DNA from 4 places in the Alkaliphilus crotonatoxidans genome. Region 2 is predicted to be linked to each of the others. Evidence: riboswitches for the same ligand, from Rfam matches in the RefSeq annotation. Region 2 holds a riboswitch; each other region holds the start of a gene.
What was found. Region 2 has a riboswitch for S-adenosylmethionine ahead of ACYQ1I_RS05275 (pyridoxal phosphate-dependent aminotransferase). Riboswitches for the same ligand answer to the same signal wherever they lie in the genome.
Positions count from the first base shown of each region.

Region 1: another riboswitch for S-adenosylmethionine. It lies ahead of metK (methionine adenosyltransferase); the one in region 2 lies ahead of ACYQ1I_RS05275 (pyridoxal phosphate-dependent aminotransferase).
Region 3: another riboswitch for S-adenosylmethionine. It lies ahead of ACYQ1I_RS13500 (YbaK/EbsC family protein); the one in region 2 lies ahead of ACYQ1I_RS05275 (pyridoxal phosphate-dependent aminotransferase).
Region 4: another riboswitch for S-adenosylmethionine. It lies ahead of metA (homoserine O-acetyltransferase MetA); the one in region 2 lies ahead of ACYQ1I_RS05275 (pyridoxal phosphate-dependent aminotransferase).

Region 1 is NZ_BAAHXS010000004.1:1,177,819-1,182,635, forward strand. Features, by position in the region: gene ACYQ1I_RS08115 (sensor histidine kinase) at 1-192, shown strand, start outside; gene ACYQ1I_RS08120 (GerMN domain-containing protein) at 281-838, shown strand; gene ACYQ1I_RS08125 (hypothetical protein) at 1,518-1,676, opposite strand; gene ACYQ1I_RS08130 (COG2426 family protein) at 1,879-2,346, shown strand; SAM riboswitch class I at 2,467-2,563, shown strand; gene metK (methionine adenosyltransferase) at 2,747-3,937, shown strand; gene recD2 (SF1B family DNA helicase RecD2) at 4,046-4,817, shown strand, end outside.
Region 2 is NZ_BAAHXS010000004.1:579,192-584,008, forward strand. Features, by position in the region: gene larAH10 (NPN-dependent 2-hydroxyacid racemase, LarAH10 family) at 1-856, opposite strand, end outside; gene ACYQ1I_RS05275 (pyridoxal phosphate-dependent aminotransferase) at 858-2,045, opposite strand; SAM riboswitch class I at 2,129-2,232, opposite strand; SAM riboswitch class I at 2,316-2,415, opposite strand; gene ACYQ1I_RS05280 (superoxide dismutase) at 2,570-3,181, shown strand; gene ACYQ1I_RS05285 (hypothetical protein) at 3,260-3,613, opposite strand; gene ACYQ1I_RS05290 (glycerophosphodiester phosphodiesterase family protein) at 4,119-4,817, shown strand, end outside.
Region 3 is NZ_BAAHXS010000006.1:303,224-308,040, forward strand. Features, by position in the region: gene ACYQ1I_RS13490 (hypothetical protein) at 246-881, shown strand; gene ACYQ1I_RS13495 (serine hydrolase domain-containing protein) at 901-2,013, shown strand; SAM riboswitch class I at 2,397-2,501, shown strand; gene ACYQ1I_RS13500 (YbaK/EbsC family protein) at 2,608-3,072, shown strand; gene ACYQ1I_RS13505 (ACP S-malonyltransferase) at 3,565-4,536, shown strand; gene ACYQ1I_RS13510 (aldehyde ferredoxin oxidoreductase family protein) at 4,646-4,817, shown strand, end outside.
Region 4 is NZ_BAAHXS010000004.1:384,705-389,521, reverse strand. Features, by position in the region: gene ACYQ1I_RS04460 (sigma-54 interaction domain-containing protein) at 1-1,195, shown strand, start outside; gene ACYQ1I_RS04455 (CoA transferase subunit A) at 1,491-2,144, shown strand; gene ACYQ1I_RS04450 (3-oxoacid CoA-transferase subunit B) at 2,144-2,797, shown strand; SAM riboswitch class I at 2,956-3,062, shown strand; gene metA (homoserine O-acetyltransferase MetA) at 3,140-4,057, shown strand; T-box leader at 4,133-4,352, shown strand; gene ACYQ1I_RS04440 (class I tRNA ligase family protein) at 4,405-4,817, shown strand, end outside.

The DNA.
Region 1 (4,817 bases), 600 kb from region 2:
GCAATTTTCGAAAAATTTTATAGATCCGATGTTTCCCGCTCCAGAGATACAGGGGGAGCAGGCATTGGACTTTCTCTGGTCAAGAGAATACTTGATGTACATCACTGGAAAATCAGTGTTGAGAGCGAGTCTGGAGAAGGAACGATTTTTTCAATCCACATTCCTAAAGGTTCCTTTAGCCTTCCTTCATAGAATCTTTACAAATCTTCAGCGGCCCTTCATAAATATTGAGTATAATGTTATTACAAAGCAGCAATTAGTCTGGAAGGGAGAGAAAAAAATGAAAAGAACAATAACCATACTATTGATAGCAATTATGGCTTTATCATTGGCAGCCTGCGGCAGGCAGCCGGTAGAAACACCCCAGGACCCTGACAAGGATCAAGATATTATTATTGATCCCAAGCCAGAGGGGGAAAAGGTTGAGGTAACCCTGTATTATATGAATGAAGAATATATTGCCACTGGTGATGAAAGTCTAGAAAAGGCTATTGCCGTCAAGAGAGAAGTGCTGGTGGGGGAAAAACCCTTGGAGGAAGTGGTTTTAGCAGAGCTCCAAAAGCAGCCCCAGGAGGAGGGAATCACAACGTCCCTAGAAGAAATCAAGGTTTTAAGTGTTGAAACTGCTGAAAATACAGCCTATGTTAATTTAGCCGGAGATAAACTCCATGGAGGTTCTCTGCAGGAAACCTCGATTTTGACCCAGATGATTCTTTCTTTAACAGAGCTGGAAGGTATTGAACAGGTTCAGATTTATGTAGACGGAAGTGTAAGGGAAACCCTGATGTCTCATTATTTTATTCAGGAACCCTTAACCAGAAAGGATATAGGATACTAAGAAAAAAATCAGCGAAGACCTTCGCTGATTTTTTTATGTAAATTTTTTCGAAGATTTTGTCATTTAGTACCAGAGACCCCTTTACAAGCTTTAACATAAATGAGAAGATTTTGGTAAACGACCCAATCATATTATCATAAGGGGGAAGAGAAAAAAACTGTTATTGGTTTTGTGAAGAAATCAACTAATAGGGAATTGCAATGGTGTGCTAAGTGAATATTACATATTTTTCACTTATGTTAAAAGTGTATTACAAAGCAGTTTTTTCTTGTAAACTATGGTAGACTCTAATTATAGTCTTGGAAAAATTTCGGTGGTGGTATAAATGAAAATAATTTTTATTGTATTTTTAATTGCTCTTTATATTTTACTGGATTTTAACGGACGAGATGAAAAGCAGAAAGACCCTCAATATTGAAATATATTCTATTCCCCCTCCTCCTTCTATAGGCCTGATAATCAGGGCCTATAGTTTTTTGCAGAAAAAAAGCCCCTGTCCATTGATTCACCCTTTTAAGTCTGCTATCATAAGATGAGCAGAACAATACGTGGCTTTGGTCAGGTAAGGGAGTATATATCACAAAGGCCCTGTCGAGTCTCAGTATTCCTTTGATCAACCTAATGATCGGTCAAAAAAAAACCTTCAGTGTGAAGTGAACATCCGAAGGTTTTGTTTTTACTATGATTTCTTACTTAATTCGTGGAACTGGTTAATTAAGTCGTCTATCTGGCCATTAAGCTTTAAGATTTTCTGTTTGTCGGCTTTCTCCTCCATAAGGTGTCGCAGATGAGCTTTTAAAGATTCAATCTCGTTTTTTAGCATCTTCACTTTATCCATACTCTGCCCCCCTTAACCAATAAGTGCTGTCTAAAGAAAACATGCAGCTAAATGTAATGTTATTATACCAATGATTACATTTAATAAACAATAGATTTAAGTTAAAATTATACAAAATTCCTAAAAATAACAGACCATCCTCTAAGGAATCTTTTTCAAAATATATGATATAATGGTAATACAGAAGAATTGAGGTGAACTGATGGGAAAAATATTTGAGGTGATAACCCGAGAACTGATGGTGCTGCTGGTTGCCGCCATGCCCTTGGCAGAGCTGAGGGGAGCGATCCCACTGGGGGTTTCCTTAGGAATGCATCCTTTACATGCAACATTATTGGGGGTTCTGGGCAGCTTAATTCCTGTACCTTTTCTGTTATTTTTTCTAAAGCCTGTTGTATTATTCTTTAGAGATTTAAAGCCCTTTAAAAATCTGGTGAACCGAATTTTACGAAGGACCATTAAGAAAAGCGATAAAATTAAACGTTACAGTGCCCTGGGCCTGGTATTGTTTGTTGCTATCCCATTACCAACCACCGGGGTATGGTCAGGGTGCCTGGCCGCCACAATATTTAATATTCCTATCAAAATAGCCTTTCCGGCCATCGCCCTGGGCACCGTCGTAGCGGGCAGCATTATGTTTACCTTGAGCTATGTTATTACAAGTATTTAGAAGCAGGTTAGATGAAAATACAAGCTTTTTTAAAAGTTTCATATTAGTAAAAAATATGTTGACAGATATACAACTCAATGATATTATGAGTTAGTAATTCAATTAAATAAAAATCTTGATGCCTTATCAAGAGTGGTGGAGGGAAGGGCCCGATGATACCCGGCAACCGTAGCGTACGGTGCTAATTCCCACAGATTCTGATTCTGAAAGATGAGGTAAGCATATATAGTTGATATGCCTCTTCTTGAAAGAGGTTTTTTTATTGCAATCAATTATTCCTATTTCAGATCAGCATATTTTCCTGGCATGGATGGGTATATTAGTACAGAAAACCTTCACGCTCAGGAAGCTCGATTATACAGATAGCCTGATAACATTAGGAAAAGGGAGGTAATTTTTAATGGCACGAAGACTATTTACTTCAGAGTCAGTGACAGAAGGACATCCAGATAAGATCTGTGACCAAATTTCTGATGCAGTATTAGATGCAATATTTGAAAAGGACCCAAAGGCCAGAGTTGCTTGTGAAACCACTGTTACCACTGGATTGGTTCTGGTGGCCGGTGAAATCACCACCGATTGCTACGTTGATATTCCAAAGGTAGTTAGAAAGACAATTGAAGAAATTGGCTATACCCGTGCAAAGTTTGGCTTTGACTGCGATACCTGCGCCGTTTTAACAGCCATTGACGAGCAGTCCTCTGATATTGCCATGGGGGTTGATGAGGCGTTAGAGAGAAAAAAGGGGCAAATGGTAGATGAACTGGAGGCCATCGGTGCTGGTGATCAAGGGATTATGTTTGGCTTTGCCTGCAATGAAACACCTGAATTGATGCCTTTACCAATTTCCTTGGCCCATAAGCTTTCAAAGCGACTTTCTGATGTACGCAAGGATGGTACCCTTGATTATTTAAGACCTGATGGAAAAACCCAGGTGACTGTAGAGTATGATGGCGATAAGCCCCTGCGTATTGACACAATTGTTATTTCCACCCAGCATGGCCCTGAGGTAGACCAGGAAACCATCGAAAGGGATTTAATCAAGCATGTGATCAATCAGGTGGTGCCGGCTGGTTTGCTGGACGAAAATACCAAGTATTATATTAACCCGACGGGCCGGTTTGTAATCGGTGGACCCCAGGGTGATGCCGGGTTAACCGGTAGAAAGATTATTGTTGACACCTATGGCGGCTATGCCCGTCATGGCGGCGGTGCCTTTTCTGGGAAGGACCCAACAAAGGTGGATCGTTCTGCTGCCTATGCTGCCAGGTATGTAGCAAAAAATATCGTGGCTGCAGGCCTTGCCGATAAATGTGAAATTGAACTGGCCTATGCCATTGGGGTGGCCCAGCCTGTATCGGTATTGGTAGAAACCTTTGGTACAGGAAAGGTGGATGAGGGATTGCTGGTTGAACTGGTGAGGAAACACTTTGATTTAAGACCAGCGGCCATTATTCGAGACTTAGATTTGAGAAGGCCAATTTATAAACAAATTGCAGCCTACGGACACTTTGGAAGAACCGATTTGGCCCTACCCTGGGAAAAAACTGACAAGGCAGAAATTCTTAGAAGAGAGGCCCTGGGACAATAAGATATCCCTTGGATGATTTATAAAGACCCTATTCGTGATGGAATAGGGTCTTTATTATGTTCAGCTAACTTTTATGGTATAATATTACTATTAACAATTGCTTAAGAGGTGAGAACCCTGATAGAGGTAGAAGGAAAACTAGTTGAAGTGATATATCAAAATGAATCCAATGGGTATACGGTAGGGATTTTGTCTGCGGCGGAAGAGGATATCACCGTCGTTGGAATCCTGCCTGCCCTCCGGGAAGGGGAGGACCTCATTGTAAAGGGTAGGTGGACCATGCACCCCAGCTATGGCAGACAGCTGGAGGTGCAGGAATATAAGCCGGTGAAGCCCTCCACCATAGAGGGGATGATCAGCTATTTATCATCTGGTATGATCCATGGAATCGGAGAAAAGATGGCCAGGAGAATTGTAGATTATTTTGGTTTGGAAACCTTTGATATTTTACAGGCTGAGCCCCATCGTCTAAAGGAGGTGCCGGGAATTGGAGAAGCAAAGGCCGGTTCCATTGCTGAGGCCTTTCGAGAGCAGCGGGAGCTGAGGGAGATTATATTATTTCTTTCTCAATATGGTATTACCCCCAACTATGCCATCAAAATTTATAAAAAATATGGAGAAAAAACAATCCCCTTGATTCAGGAAAACCCTTATCGATTAGCAGAGGATGTAACTGGAATTGGTTTTAAAAAGGCAGATCATATTGCCCAGACCATGGGAATTCCCCTTGATTCAAAATATCGTATTTTAGCAGCAACCAAATATCTGTTGAACAGCTTTCACACCGAGGGGCACACCTATGCCCCCTGGGCAGACTTGGTCCATAGGACGACTGACCTGGTGGGAGTAAGCCCTCAATCGGTGGAGGATGCCATACAGC
Region 2 (4,817 bases):
TATCTGCCTTCTCCTTTATATTGATTCCGTAGAGCTGCCGAATGGTTTCACAGCCCTTCAGCCATGCCTGTTCAAAATCCCCCACAGCAAAATCAATGAAGCGGCCGTTGGCATCTAATACCGCATTAAAGAGGAAATCCGGGGCCACCCTCCGGCATATTTCCGTAATATCTTCACGCATGGGATTTCCTTCAATTTTATTGGAGCAAGCATTGGAGTTCAGCCCGGTTCCTTCCCCAGGCAGGAAGGTCAGTCTATGGTTTTGCTGAATTGTTTGTATTCCCGCCACACCGGGGACGATACCCTTAGCACCGCCGCCAAAGCCAGCGAAGAGATGAAAGACAATCCCCCCTGTTAAAATTACCCGATCGGCCTTTACGACTTTTTTATTAATATAAATAGGGGTGCCTCGGCTCGATTCCCCTAAATAGCATAGTTGGTCTTCATCATTACAATTATGATCAATGATTTCAATTCTTTCATAGATGCCATCACCCACAATGGCCCTTTTTTCTTCCTCAGTTGAGGGTCTATGGGAACCTAGGGCAATGATGACGGTGATATCCTCATCTTCTATTCCCAATTCATTGAGATATGCCACAATAACCGGCAGGAATACGGCGGTTTTAATCCAAAGCCGAGTAATATCGCTGACAATAATTACTATTTTATCCTTAGCCTTGACAAGCTCCCTAAGGGGGCCGGTTCCTATTGGCCGATCAAGCCTTTCTCTAATCTTTTCTTCTATCTTATCTATGGGGCTAGAGTCCTTTGGAGTCAAGATATTAATAATGTTTTCCTCCTTAAGGGCAACCTCCCACTGACGACTTCCGTACTTGAAATGATACTGCCGCATATTAAATCACCTCCTGATTACGATACTTAAGCCCTGCCTTTTCCCTTAACAGCTTCAGACGTTCAATGGCCGCCAGTAGGGTCTCATTTTTTTTAGCATAATGAAACCGAATTAAATGACGTATATCCTCCTTGAAGAAGCTGGAGCCCGGTACAGCCGCAACCCCCACCTCCCGGGCCATCCATTCACAAAATTCCACATCATCATCCTGGGTAAACTCTGAAATGTCCACCATCACATAATAGGCCCCCTGGGGCGTGGTGTAGCGAAGGCCCGCTTCATCTAGCCCCTTTAGAAAAAGATCCCGTTTTTCTTTGTAGCTTGCCCGTAGTGATGCATAGTACTCATCGGGGAGCCTCAGCCCTGCCAGGGCTGCCTGCTGTAGAGGAGCCGAGGCCCCTACCGTGAGAAAATCGTGAACCTTCCTTGCCCCCTCGGTAATGTGATCGGGAGCAATCAAATACCCCAGCCGCCAGCCGGTAATAGAATAGGTTTTAGAAAGTGAGCTACAGGACACCGTTCTTTCATACATACCCGGCAGTGCTGCAAAATAGATATGTCGGTGGGGCTCCATGACAATATGCTCATAAACTTCATCAACAATTACAAAGGTATCGAATTCTTCTGCCAGGCTGGCTATATACTCCAATTCTTCAAGGGTGAAGACCTTACCCGTGGGGTTAGAGGGATTACAAAGGATAAGGGCCTTAACCCCCTGTTGAAAGGCATTTCTCAGCTCATTTCGATCAAAGGTAAAGTGGGGTGGCTTTAAAGGAACATAGATGGGCTCTGCCCCGCATAAAATTGCATCGGCAGCATAGTTTTCGTAAAATGGTGAAAAAACGATGACCTTGTCATTGGGGTTACACAGGGTCATTACGGCCACCATCATGGCCTCGGTGCTGCCACAGGTAACTACGATATCTGTTTGGGGATTAATTTCAATCCCCATCAGCTTAGATTGTTTCTGTGCCAACGCCTCCCGAAAGGCCTGGGAGCCCCAGGTAATTTCGTATTGATGGGGCCCCTTCTCAGCAGCCTCTTTCAGGGCCTCTATCAATTCACGGGGCGGATCAAAGTCAGGAAACCCCTGGGAAAGATTAATTGCTCCGTAGGAATTGGCGATTCTGGTCATTCTTCTGATAATTGAATCTGTGAAATAGCTTAAGCGACTGCTGATTTCAGCCATGTCAATCTTCCTTTCTTGATATATATTTGATCTATAAGAAAAAAAGCCCCTTAAAAGATCAAGGGGCTTAAAAATAATTAGGCCTCTTATCTTTCAGTCTCAACGACTGCAGGAATTAGCACCTGGCACTGGCTGTGCTGGTTGCTGGGCTTCATCGGGCCTTTCCCTCCACCTCTCTTGATAAGAGCTATTTAATTGTGTTTTCAAGAAATACTTTTATACTTTAATAAAATAAAGCCCCTTATAAAAGAGGCCTGTTAACAGTTTCCTCCCTTATCTTTCAGCCATTATGACTGCAGGAATTAGCACCTGGTACGATACCGGTTGCTGGGTTTCATTGGGCCCTTCCCTCCACCTCTCTTGATAAGAGTTATTCGATTTATTTGATAATTATATTTGATTCACCCATTGATGTCAATAGAAAAATTTAAAAATAAATTTTAATTGATAATGATTATTATTATAAACCAAGGGTATATTACCAGTAGATTCAAATACGGAAAAGATTTTAAGGAGGAATTTCAATGACTTATAAATTACCACAATTAGATTATGCCTATGATAGCCTGGAGCCCCACATTGATGCGGCCACCATGGAAATTCACCATACTAAGCATCATCAGGCCTATATTAACAACTTAAATGCCGCCCTTGAGCCTTACCCCGAGCTTCAGGGAAAGGACATCGAGGAACTGCTTCAATCCCTTGATCAGCTTCCCAAGGAAATTCAGCAGGCCGTAAGGAATAACGGCGGTGGCTATTATAACCATAACCTTTTCTGGAAGGTGATGGGCCCCCATGGAGGCGGCTTACCAAAGGGCCAGCTGTTGGAAGAAATTAATCAGACCTTTGGCAGCTTTGATCAGTTTAAGGAGCTTTTCAACAAGGCAGCAGCCACCCGTTTCGGCAGCGGCTGGGCCTGGCTGATTATCAATGCTTCTGGAAAATTAGAGGTGGTTTCCAGCCCCAATCAAGATAGCCCGATAATGGAAGGAAAGCGCATTTTACTAGGCCTTGATGTTTGGGAGCATGCTTATTACCTTAACTACCAAAACCGAAGACCCGACTACATTAGCGCCTGGTGGAATGTGGTTAACTGGAATTATGTCAACGAAAGGTATCAGCAATTAAAATAGATGCTTTTGCTCCTTATAGTTTTACCTCATCACTTAAAATTGAAGGACTCGATAGTCCTTCAATTTTTTTATTAATACCTAATCAGCAATACCAAACTCTTCTTTAAAAATATGCTCAAATTCTTCATTAACTTGAATTTCCTCTAATTGAAAATCTTTCCCGTTTCTGCTAAAATAAACAATCCAATAAGCCTTGTTTACATCTATTAAATTCCATGTATTTTTTTCTTTTACTATAATTCTGTCAATAACAAACTCTTCCTTTGTTTCTCCTACTTTTTTTAGATCTATGTAATTCACGTCTCCATCTGTTGATTTTTCTATGATGAATCCTGAAGTAATGATGCTACTATAGGAAGCCTGGCGATAAAAGTATATTAAAAATACGATCATCATTATTGCACTAATATAGATAAAAATTTTTTTCATCATTTGTTTTTTCTCCTAATAAACCCTCTATTATTTCCTGCACTATGGAAATATTGTATTATATAATTATTAATAGCTCAACTTCCACATCATAAATTTCATATGCTATAATAAAAAAGTGTTTTTATAAATGTTATTGGAGGAGATGTGAAGCTTGCTGGTTTTAAGAAATAAGGATTCAAAGTTGTACACCATATTAGATAAAGTTTTTTTAATGGGTACCATCATTTTTAATTTTCTATATCTTGTTTACAGAGACATAGATATTTTTTTTAACCTAGGCTTTATTTTTTTAATTCTAATTTTATTCCTAATAGCGACTAAAGAAGTAATAGCGAAGGGTAATAAAAAAGGTTATCTCATTTATATTTTAGGAAGCATAGGATTATTATCGCTTATACTTAAAGCTATTAATTCTACCCTTTAGCCCGTTGGCTCTTCCATTGTCATTTCCTTTTTAAACCCTTATACTAAATGTATATTAAACATAATATGGAGGCATTTTAAAATGAAAAAAAAGGTTTTAGTTTTATTGGTTGTCATGCTGGTGGCCTTGCCCCAGATGGTCTTTTCTCAGGAAAGCAATACCTATCAAGCTCCCCTTGTTCCTGAACCTCAGCCCCTGGTGGCTCATGCCGGAGGCGCAATCTACGGCTTTCGTTACACCAATTCTCTGGAGGCCCTGGATACTGCCTACAAAAATGGATTTCGGTTAATTGAGCTGGATTTTAATTGGACAAGGGATGGACAGCCCGTTTTGATTCATGACTGGGGACAAATGGTCAGTCGTATTTTCCCCGGCGCCAGAGGCGTTCTTTCGCTGGAGGAATTTAAAACCATGCCTACCCTTTTTGGCCTTACTCCCATGAGCTTAGCTGATTTATCGGCATGGCTTGAAAGGCACCCCGATGCATTTATTATTACAGATGTTAAGGAAGATAATGCCCGTACCCTGGCTTGGATAAAACATTATTACCCTGAAATGGCTAAGCAGGTGATTCCTCAGATTTATAGCTTTGATGAGTATAGCAGGGTGAAAAACTTTGGCTATGAAAATATCATTTTAACCTTGTACCGTATGAATACCACTGAAGAAGAGGTTATCAGCTTCGCAGTGAACAATCCCCTTTTTGCTCTGACCATTCCCCTAGAGCGGGATCTTTCTACGCTGCCCCAGGCCCTTAATGAACTGGGAATTCCCACCTAT
Region 3 (4,817 bases), on a different contig from region 2:
GATGTGACCATTTTTTTTTGCGAATGTGATAGGGCTCACATTCCGCTGAAGTGGATACAACTTTTTCAAGGTTTTTCTTAGTTTTTTAACACAGAAGCGAGGGGACGGTTCTTTTGCTTCCTCCAATATTTTTGTAGTAAAATAAAATATAGAAAAATTAATGGTAATGAACTCCATTTATTATTACTCCTTTTGCTTTAAAGGTGCTGGGCAAGGATACGTAGTTACTAAATGTATAACCATGAGTGCTACATAAAGGAGTAAAAAAGAGGAAAAAGCTAGGCTGGGGTAAGATACTAGGGGCAGCGGTGTTGGGGTTGGCCGCGGTAGCGGCAGTAGGCATGTTTGTGGCATTAACAGGAGGCGTGGGAGCCATGATGGTGCCAGCAATAGGCGTAGCATTGGGAGCCAGTGCCACAGCGTTAACCATAGGTTCAGTAGCAGTTACAGGGCTCACCATAGCCACGGGATTAACAGGCTTGGGATTAGTAGCAGCAGCATCATCAAAGCTAAGAGAAGGAATAGAAGAAATAAACTATGCATCAAAGGGAGATTTAGAAACAAAAGCCTTTAACCCATTAAGAGATATAGCATTAGGCGGAGATGACGAAAAGCTAGCCAAGGTAGAAGAAGGGCTAATGCTGCTGGCATCACTAGAAACAATAGTAATTGCCCCCTTTATGATGATCAACCAAACCGGGGGACAAGCCAATCAGCAGGCCATGAAGACCTATGATATTAACTTTAAAAGGCCAAATTTTACAGGAAGATTCAATGTAAATGGCGGGGGCTTGGTGATGGAGCCATCCCGTGGTATATCCATATCAATACCAATACCAGCAGTAAGCACTCCAGGAGTAATAGGGAGAAGGGGCGTTTAGCCTCTCCTCTTGGAGCTATATGTCACTGTACCCCTGCGGTGCTGCCAATGGCACCGTTGAAGATTTAGCAGCCTTTGCAATGGCCTTAATGCCTCTCCCTGAGGAGCAGACCCCCTTATTTCAAAAACGAGAAACCTTAGATAAGATGCTTTCCCAAAGCTATACGCCCAACGAAAATATGCTAGATATTGCCCATGGTTTTTGGGAGTACCCAGGGGAAAAACGAGGGTTAACCCATGGAGGTAATACTATCGCCTTTTCAAGCAATTTCCATCTTGTACCAGAGGAAAGATTTGCAGTAATTGTCTTAACGAATCAAGGGGGAGAAATCGATCTATGCTATGGTTTACCGAAGGCACTTGTAGAGCGGGGGGGAGCAATTACCCCTATGGAAGGAACGGGTTTAGGTGCAAAGCTCTTAGAGGGAAAATATCTGATGGCGCGACGGCCAGAGCATAGTGTAGCTAAGTTATATCCTTATTTTATCCCTTTAAAGGTCGAGGCTATTGGAGAAAATCGAATTCAAGTCAGTCAAATGACAGAGACTGCTGAATACATCCAAACGGCACCCAATGTGTATCGTAAAGCTTCTGGAAGCTCTATGTTTGATCCCATCCCTCAATTATATTTTCAGGTGGAAAATGGCAGCGTAATACAAATTTCCTCAGTGGTCTCAGATTATCTGCCCCTTCCTGCAGGGAGAACAACGCCCTTTTTAATCCTATACATTGTTGCAGCCGCCCTATGTGGGCTATATTTTATCACGATGTTGTTGATTCATCTTATTCAATGGATACGTAGCCTTGTTAGAAAAGAGAAGAATAGAATTTCTTTTCAAAATGGGCGGATGTATTTTGGTCTGCTGAATTTTATAGGAATATCCCTCGTAGGTAACTGTTTGTTACTGAGCGCACGTATGGTGATGGATAACAACCGAAGCTATGATGAGATAAAAATACATTTTTTCATCAACCTTATCTTTACAGTACTGGCCTTTATTACGATGCTATTTTTAGTGGTAAAGCGAAATACCTACAATTCGTCTAAAGGGAATAGGCGACAGACGATTTTATCGATGGTGATGTTAGGTATCTTAATAGCGTTACTGGTGATATGGAATTTCTATAGCTAAAATCAAGTATTACGCTTTTTTAAGGGTTTCTAACTGACTTGGGGACTATTTTTATAGTCCCATAATGCTTTTTGAGTTCTAGATACGTATATTATTGTGTCAAGCGTTTTGGAAAATGTCCCCAAAAAAGTTTTAACATAGCACCAGAAGCCTGATGCGAGCTTAAACTTTAATTTAAAAAAGTGTTGTTGTAAGACCTTGATTTTAGGTAACCTTAATAAACCTAAATCTAATATAGAAACGATCATTTGGGACATAATTATTTGACGTATAATAATATATTATCATAAATGAATCATAGATAACGGTACAATATGAAAATAATGCTTGACAACAGCCTTAATAACCATTAAAATCAAAATAATATAATTTAATTAGCAGTACTCTTATCCAGAGAGGTGGAGGGAAAAGGCCCGATGAAACCCGGCAACCGGCTTGAATTTTAAGCAGCGGTGCCAATTCCTGCGGAATATTTCGCAAGATGAGAGGGGAAAACCACCACTAAAAATATTCCTCTTTCATAAGAAAGGGGTTTTTTTTATACATAGAAATAGCTTTTATGTATAAAACCGAAAGATGAGGAGCTGATTAGAATTGAGTGTAGAAAATGTAAGACGTTTTTTTGTGGAAAGGGGATTAGCTGATCCTGTTTTTGAATTGGCTGAAAGCGGCGCCACGGTAGATTTAGCCGCCAAAACCATCGGCGTAGAGCCTGCCTTCATTGCCAAAACCCTGGCCTTTCGGTTAAGGGATCGAAATATTTTAATTGTAGCCCGGGGGGACGGTAAGATTGATAATAGAAAATACAAGCGTTACTTTCAGGTTAAGGCAAAGCTGTTAAATCATATGGAGGTGGAAGCTGTTACGGGTCACCCTGTGGGAGGACTGTGTCCCTTCGGCCTTGAAAGGCCTTTAGATGTGTATATTGACCAATCCATCAAGGATTTTGAGTACGTTTATCCTGCAGCTGGGTCCCGGTATTCAGCCCTAAAAATAACGCCAGAGGAAATACAGCAATTGACCAATGCCACTTGGATTGATGTTTGCCAGGATCAATAGGTCAGATAATGTTAAAAATAAATAAGGCTTATTGATCAGCGTGTAAAATTAAGTAAATAAATATGCGTAGTTTTAAGCCATTGAAGAATTCCAAGGGGGGTGCTTCGATGGCTTTAATACTATAGATAAACAAATAAGCGTAAATATGTAACAGTATAAATATTAACATGTTTATAACATCTAATTAACCAATTACAATGATTTTAAAGGTAAAATGATCATAATGTTAAAATATCCATTGGTTGTTAAATATAGGGAAGTACAGGAGTTAATTCAAAATACTGAAACAGCAGGACTATTGACAATGAATTAATGATGATAATCATTATTTTTTTAGCTCAAAAATGATACAAAAATCTTCTAGGTAATAAGTACTAAGTAATATATTTTAAATATAAAAATGTTAAAATAAATTAAATTATTACTTGCATCTGGCGATATCGTGTGACATAATCTAAGTAATACTATATTAAGACAAAGTGAGGTGACAAGATGGAAACGATGCTTCAAGATCGTCATGCCTTTCTATTTCAAGGAGTTGGGGCAGAATATCAAAAACTAATTACTAGATTTGACAAAGAACAGCTGGAGATTCTGAACTATTATTGCTCCGTTGTTCGACACGAATTAAATATGGATTTGTGGAATTATTTATTTAATGCTGCTGAAACCAGCCATGACAAGATGTTCACTGATTGGATCGCCATATATACCTGTGACTATATCGTTTATCAGCGTTATCGAAGTCTAGGGATGGAACCCGCCATTTTACTAGGTTACAGTATGGGATTAATCACAGCCATGGCCTGTGGTAAATCAATCTCCTTTGAAGCTGGCTTACATATGCTTTTAACAATTTATCAATATCCTAAGCTGGCTAACAGAGAGGATGAAGCCATGGCTGTTATCGTTGGCTTAACCTGCCATGATGTAGAGGAAATAATTCGAGAAAATAATCTACTGGGGCAGGTGGAGATAGGCAGTGAAAACAACGAATACTGTATTGTAATATCAGGTATGGAAGCAGCAGTTAATATGGTCATGGGGCTGTCAGAAATAAAGGGTGCTTTAAAGGTCAAGGAGGTCAATGCCCCCTATGCCTTTCATTCACAATTTGCAGCCAAGGGAATTGAGCCCTTTGTAAAATTTGTATCGGAACTTGATGTATATGATTGTGAAATACCAATTATATCAAGCTTTGATCATAGCATATTACAAAAGTCTCCGGATTTACAAAGGGAATTAATTAAAAACATGACAGGTAGAATGTATTGGAAAACGGCCATTGAAAAAATTGCTGCCATGGGCATCGAGAGCTTTATTGAAGTGAGTCTGGATGATTCTGTTGTTAAGTTTTCCAAGACAATTAATTTAGATTGGACTTTTCTTAATTATAACAAAATCAAGAGGTTAAAGAAGAATTTTAGTCCTCTGGCCCCGGAGGTTATAGTAAAAAATGCCTAAGGGATGAGGGGGGACTAAAAATGGTAGATGCGGGAATAAAATTAACTGAATATTACAAGTAGTTATAAAATTTTATCTTGAGAATATTTGAAAATGGAGAAAAAGAATAATGGAAAAAACAAGGGATAATCATATTGTTTATGTGGATCTTACCAATGAAAAAATTACCCGACAGGAAATTACCCCTGACATTAGAAAAAAATACATCGGTGGAATCGGAATTAATACCAAGATCCTGTATGATTCTGAGGCAATAATAAATGATGCCCTTTCCGAAAAAA
Region 4 (4,817 bases), 190 kb from region 2:
CCTGGTAAAGGAGGGATATTTTTCTGAATCCGCCAGCTTAATTGTCATTAAAAGCAAGGCACCAGCGACTGTGCTTTATCGGGTAAAGACCGGTAAGCATCTATTGGCCAGAGGAATCCCTGTTTTTTCACCCTCAGGAAAAATTATCAGGATTGTCAACAGTGTTTGGGATATCACAGAGCTTTTGAATCTTCAGGCCCAGCTTGAACGAAATAAATCTATGGTCTCTTCGCACTACCACGATGTGAATATTATGCCCGATGACGATTTTGTATGCCAAAGTAAGTCAATGCAGCAGGTTATTGAAATTGCCCTGAGGGTAGCTGCTGTAAACTCAACCGTTCTAATTTTAGGAGAATCTGGAGTCGGAAAAGAGATCATTGCTCGATTTATACATAATGCCAGCAACAGGGCAGGAGAGCCCTTTATCAGGGTAAATTGTGCTGCTATTCCAGAAAACCTGATAGAATCTGAATTGTTTGGATACGAAAAGGGCTCCTTTACAGGAGCATTACGGGAAGGAAAGGCAGGTTTGTTTGAGACCGCAGCAGGCGGCAGTATTTTTCTCGATGAAATTGGTGAAATGCAGCTTCATGTACAGGCCAAGCTGTTAAGAGTGTTGCAGGATATGGAAGTGACCAGAGTGGGGGGGGTTAAGCCTATTAAAATCAATGCCCGGATTATTGCGGCAACCAATCAAAATTTGAAGGAAATGGTTAAGGAAGGAAGATTCAGACAAGACCTTTACTACCGGCTAAATGTGCTGCCCATAATGATTCCTCCCCTAGCGGAACGAGTAGAGGATATCGAACCATTGGTCATTTTCTTTTTAAGCCGTTTTAATAAAAAGTATCATACAGAAAAAACTATAACAGATGATGCCATGCAATTATTAAAATGCCATGCTTGGCCTGGAAATGTCAGGGAGTTGGAAAACTTTGTTGAAAGAATGGTTGCCATTAAGGCAGAAACGGTAATGACGAGGAAAGACATTGAGGAATTATTGATGAGTCACCAAAGAGATGAAGAAAGACAAAACCGAAGATTTACGCTGAAGGAGAATCTTGAAAGAATTGAAAAAGAGATGATTTTTGAAGCGATTAGTAAATATCGTACCACGAGAAGGGCAGCCGAGATCCTGGGAATAGACCAATCTACCTTGGTGAGAAAAATGGCTAAATACAAGAAAAAGTGATGTCATGGTGCATCAGATTGATGTAAATTCGCATCGACGAACGACCCCTGTTGAAGCCATAAAGTATCAATTTGATGCAGTATTGCATTTTAACTTCTATTAAAGGGCTTTTTTAGCCGATATAGATGATTGCCTAAGGATTAAGCTATGTTTCAATATTATGAAGACAGAAGCCGGAGGAAAGGATATGGTTCATTAAATAGAGTAATGATGGCACCATATTTGCAATAATATATAGCAGTGTGATTTACATGAATGTAAATGGTTTAACAAATATTGAAGGGAGGAGCAGAAGTTGAGCAAAGTTATCAGTAAAGAAGAGGCCGTTAATAAAATTAAGGATGGAATGGTTTTAATGATTGGGGGCTTCCTGGCAAATGGAACACCAGAAGAAATGATTGATGAAATTTTGGCGACGGGAAAAAAGGATTTTACCATTATTGTAAACGACACCGCCTTTGCAGACAAGGGGGTTGGAAAGCTGGTGGCCCATCATAGAGTCAAAAAAGTCATTGCATCCCACATTGGAACCAATCCTGAGACCGGAAAGCAAATGCATGAGGGGAAACTGGATGTTACGCTGGTTCCCCAGGGAACCCTGGCGGAGCAAATTAGGGCAGGGGGAGCAGGGCTGGGAGGAATTTTAACCCCTACAGGAATTGGAACGGATGTTGAAACGGGTAAAGAGAAGATCACAGTGGAAGGAAAAACCTATTTGCTAGAGCTTCCCCTTCGGGCTGATATAGCCCTCATTAAAGGCAGTAGAGTAGATAGGGCTGGTAATATTTACTATAATCAATCTACAAGAAATTTCAACCCCATAATGGCTACTGCAGCAGATTTAGTCATTGTTGAGGCAGAGGAAATCGTAGAGGTGGAAGAAATTAACCCCAATGACGTCATGACTCCTGGAATATTTGTAGATATGGTAGTAAAAGGGAGGGATTAATGATGGATAGCCGAGAGTTAATAGCAAAAAGAGTGGCAAAAGAATTAAAGAACGGTGACGTGGTGAATTTAGGAATTGGTGTGCCCACCATGGTGGCGAATTACATTCCTGCTGAAATTGATATTATCCTTCAGTCAGAAAATGGTTTTGTGGGAATGGGGCCCAGTGCTGCACCAGGCATGGAAGACCCTGATTTGGTTAATGCAGGTGGGACCCATGTCACAGTTAAAAAGGGAGCCGCCTTTTTTGATAGTGCCATGTCCTTTACCATTATTCGGGGAGGCCATGTGGATGTTACTGTCCTGGGGGCCCTGCAGGTGGATGAAAAGGGAAATTTGGCCAATTGGATGATTCCTGGAAAAATGGTGCCAGGCATGGGTGGTGCCATGGACCTGGTGGTGGGAGCCAAGCGGGTCATTGTAGCCATGGAGCATACGGCTAAGGGAAAGCCCAAAATACTAAAACAATGTACCCTTCCCCTCACAGCCCAAGGACAGGTAGATTTAATCGTAACAGAAATGGGGGTAATGGAGGTTACTGAGCAGGGGCTGCTGCTGAAGGAAATTGCACCGGGGCTAACGGTGGAGGCAGTGATGGCAGCTACAGAAGCAGAGTTAATCGTTTCAGATGCTCTGACCCAGATGAAAGTATAGTGGATGAGTAAAAATACCAATCAATGGGCTAATCTTGTTGTTACATATTATGGATCCTTACTTTAATGATATATCAGACCCGATGATTGGCCTCGGTATCAATATAAGATTCTTGACATACAGTTAAATTTAAAATATAATAACTCTAATTTCATAACATTCTATTGAGAGCGGTGGAGGGACTGGCCCTATGAAACCCGGCAACCTGCTTCGGCGAGGTGCTAAATCCTGCAGCATGCCCCAGGGCATGGCTGAAAGATAGATGAGTCATTATGTTTTTGAAGCCTCTTCTGTCGCAGAAGGGGCTTTTTTAATAGATTAATTAGATTAGGAGGAATTAAGTTGCCCATCAAGATACCCGATGACTTACCGGCAGTAGAAGTCCTGTCAAAGGAAAATATTTTTGTCATGACCCAAAAGCGTGCCCTCACCCAGGATATACGACCCCTTAAGATTGTTATCTTAAATTTAATGCCAACCAAAATTGAAACAGAAATTCAATTACTTCGCCTATTAAGCAATTCTCCCCTTCAGGTGGACATTACCCTGCTCAATCCCGGCAGTCATCGTTGCAAAAATACATCAGAGGAGCATCTGTTTAAATTCTATAACACCTTTGAGGATATTCAAAGGGAGAAGTTTGATGGAATGATTATTACAGGCGCCCCAGTAGAGCAGCTTGCCTTTGAAGAGGTAAACTACTGGAAGGAACTGTGTGAAATTATGGACTGGAGCTTGTCTCATGTTTTTTCAACCCTCCATATATGCTGGGGAGCCCAGGCAGCTCTGTACCATCATTACGGTATTCCTAAATATCCATTGAAAAAGAAGATGTTCGGTGTTTTTTCCCATCGGGTTCACGAGAAGGACAATAAGCTCTTTCAAGGCTTTGATGATCTGTTTGATGCTCCCCATTCACGTTATACCGAAACAAGGGAGGAAGATATACGGAAGATTAAGGAGCTTAAGCTATTGTCTGATTCCGAGGAAGCCGGTGTCTATATTGTTTCTGCCCATAAGGGCAGGCAAATTTTTATTACAGGCCATTCTGAATATAGTGCCTTAACGTTAAAAAATGAGTATGAGCGTGACCTTCAAAGGGGCATGGCGATTGAAATACCCCGTAACTATTTTCCGAAGGATGATCCTGGTCAAGTGCCCCTGGTCAGTTGGCGCAGCCATGCCAATCTGCTTTTTAGTAATTGGTTGAATTATTATGTGTATCAAGAGACACCCTATAATATTATCGAGATAAAATAATGGTTGCCATTTATAGGCTTATTTGCTATAATTTACGAAAGTAAAATGGCCATAAAAAAAGCATGGCGAATACGAAAAACGATCATGACGGGAAGTAGTAGATGATTTATTGATTAAAGAGAGCTGTCGGTTGGTGTAAGGCAGTATCAAAAATCCTTGAACTGGTCCCTGAATCACAAGGGTGAAGGAATAGTAGCCTTTGTCGGCATAGACCGTTATCTATTGAAGTGAATCTCCTCATATATTTTTATGATGGCGATTAATTAGAGTGGTACCGCGACCCTTCGTCTCTAAACAGAGATGGAGGGTTTTTTAATTGTGAACTTTAATAATAAGGAGGGCTGACTTTGAAACAATATGAACCTAAAGAAATAGAAAAAAGATGGCAGCATTTTTGGGAGCAGCATCAAACCTTTGTGGTAAAGGAGGATATCGATAAGCCCAAATATTATGCCCTGGTGGAATTTCCCTACCCATCGGGAGAGGGGCTCCATGTAGGGCATCCAAGGTCCTACACAGCCCTTGATATTGTTGCAAGAAAAAGACGCTTAGAGGGGTACAATGTACTCTATGGCATGGGCTGGGATGCCTTTGGCTTACCAACGGAAAATTATGCCATTAGACACCAGATTCACCCGAAACGGGTTACTGAAAATAACATAGCAAGATTTAAGAAACAGCTTAAGGACCTTGGCTTCTCCTTTGATTGGACTCGAGAAATTAATACAACTGACCCAGCGTATTATCGATGGACCCAATG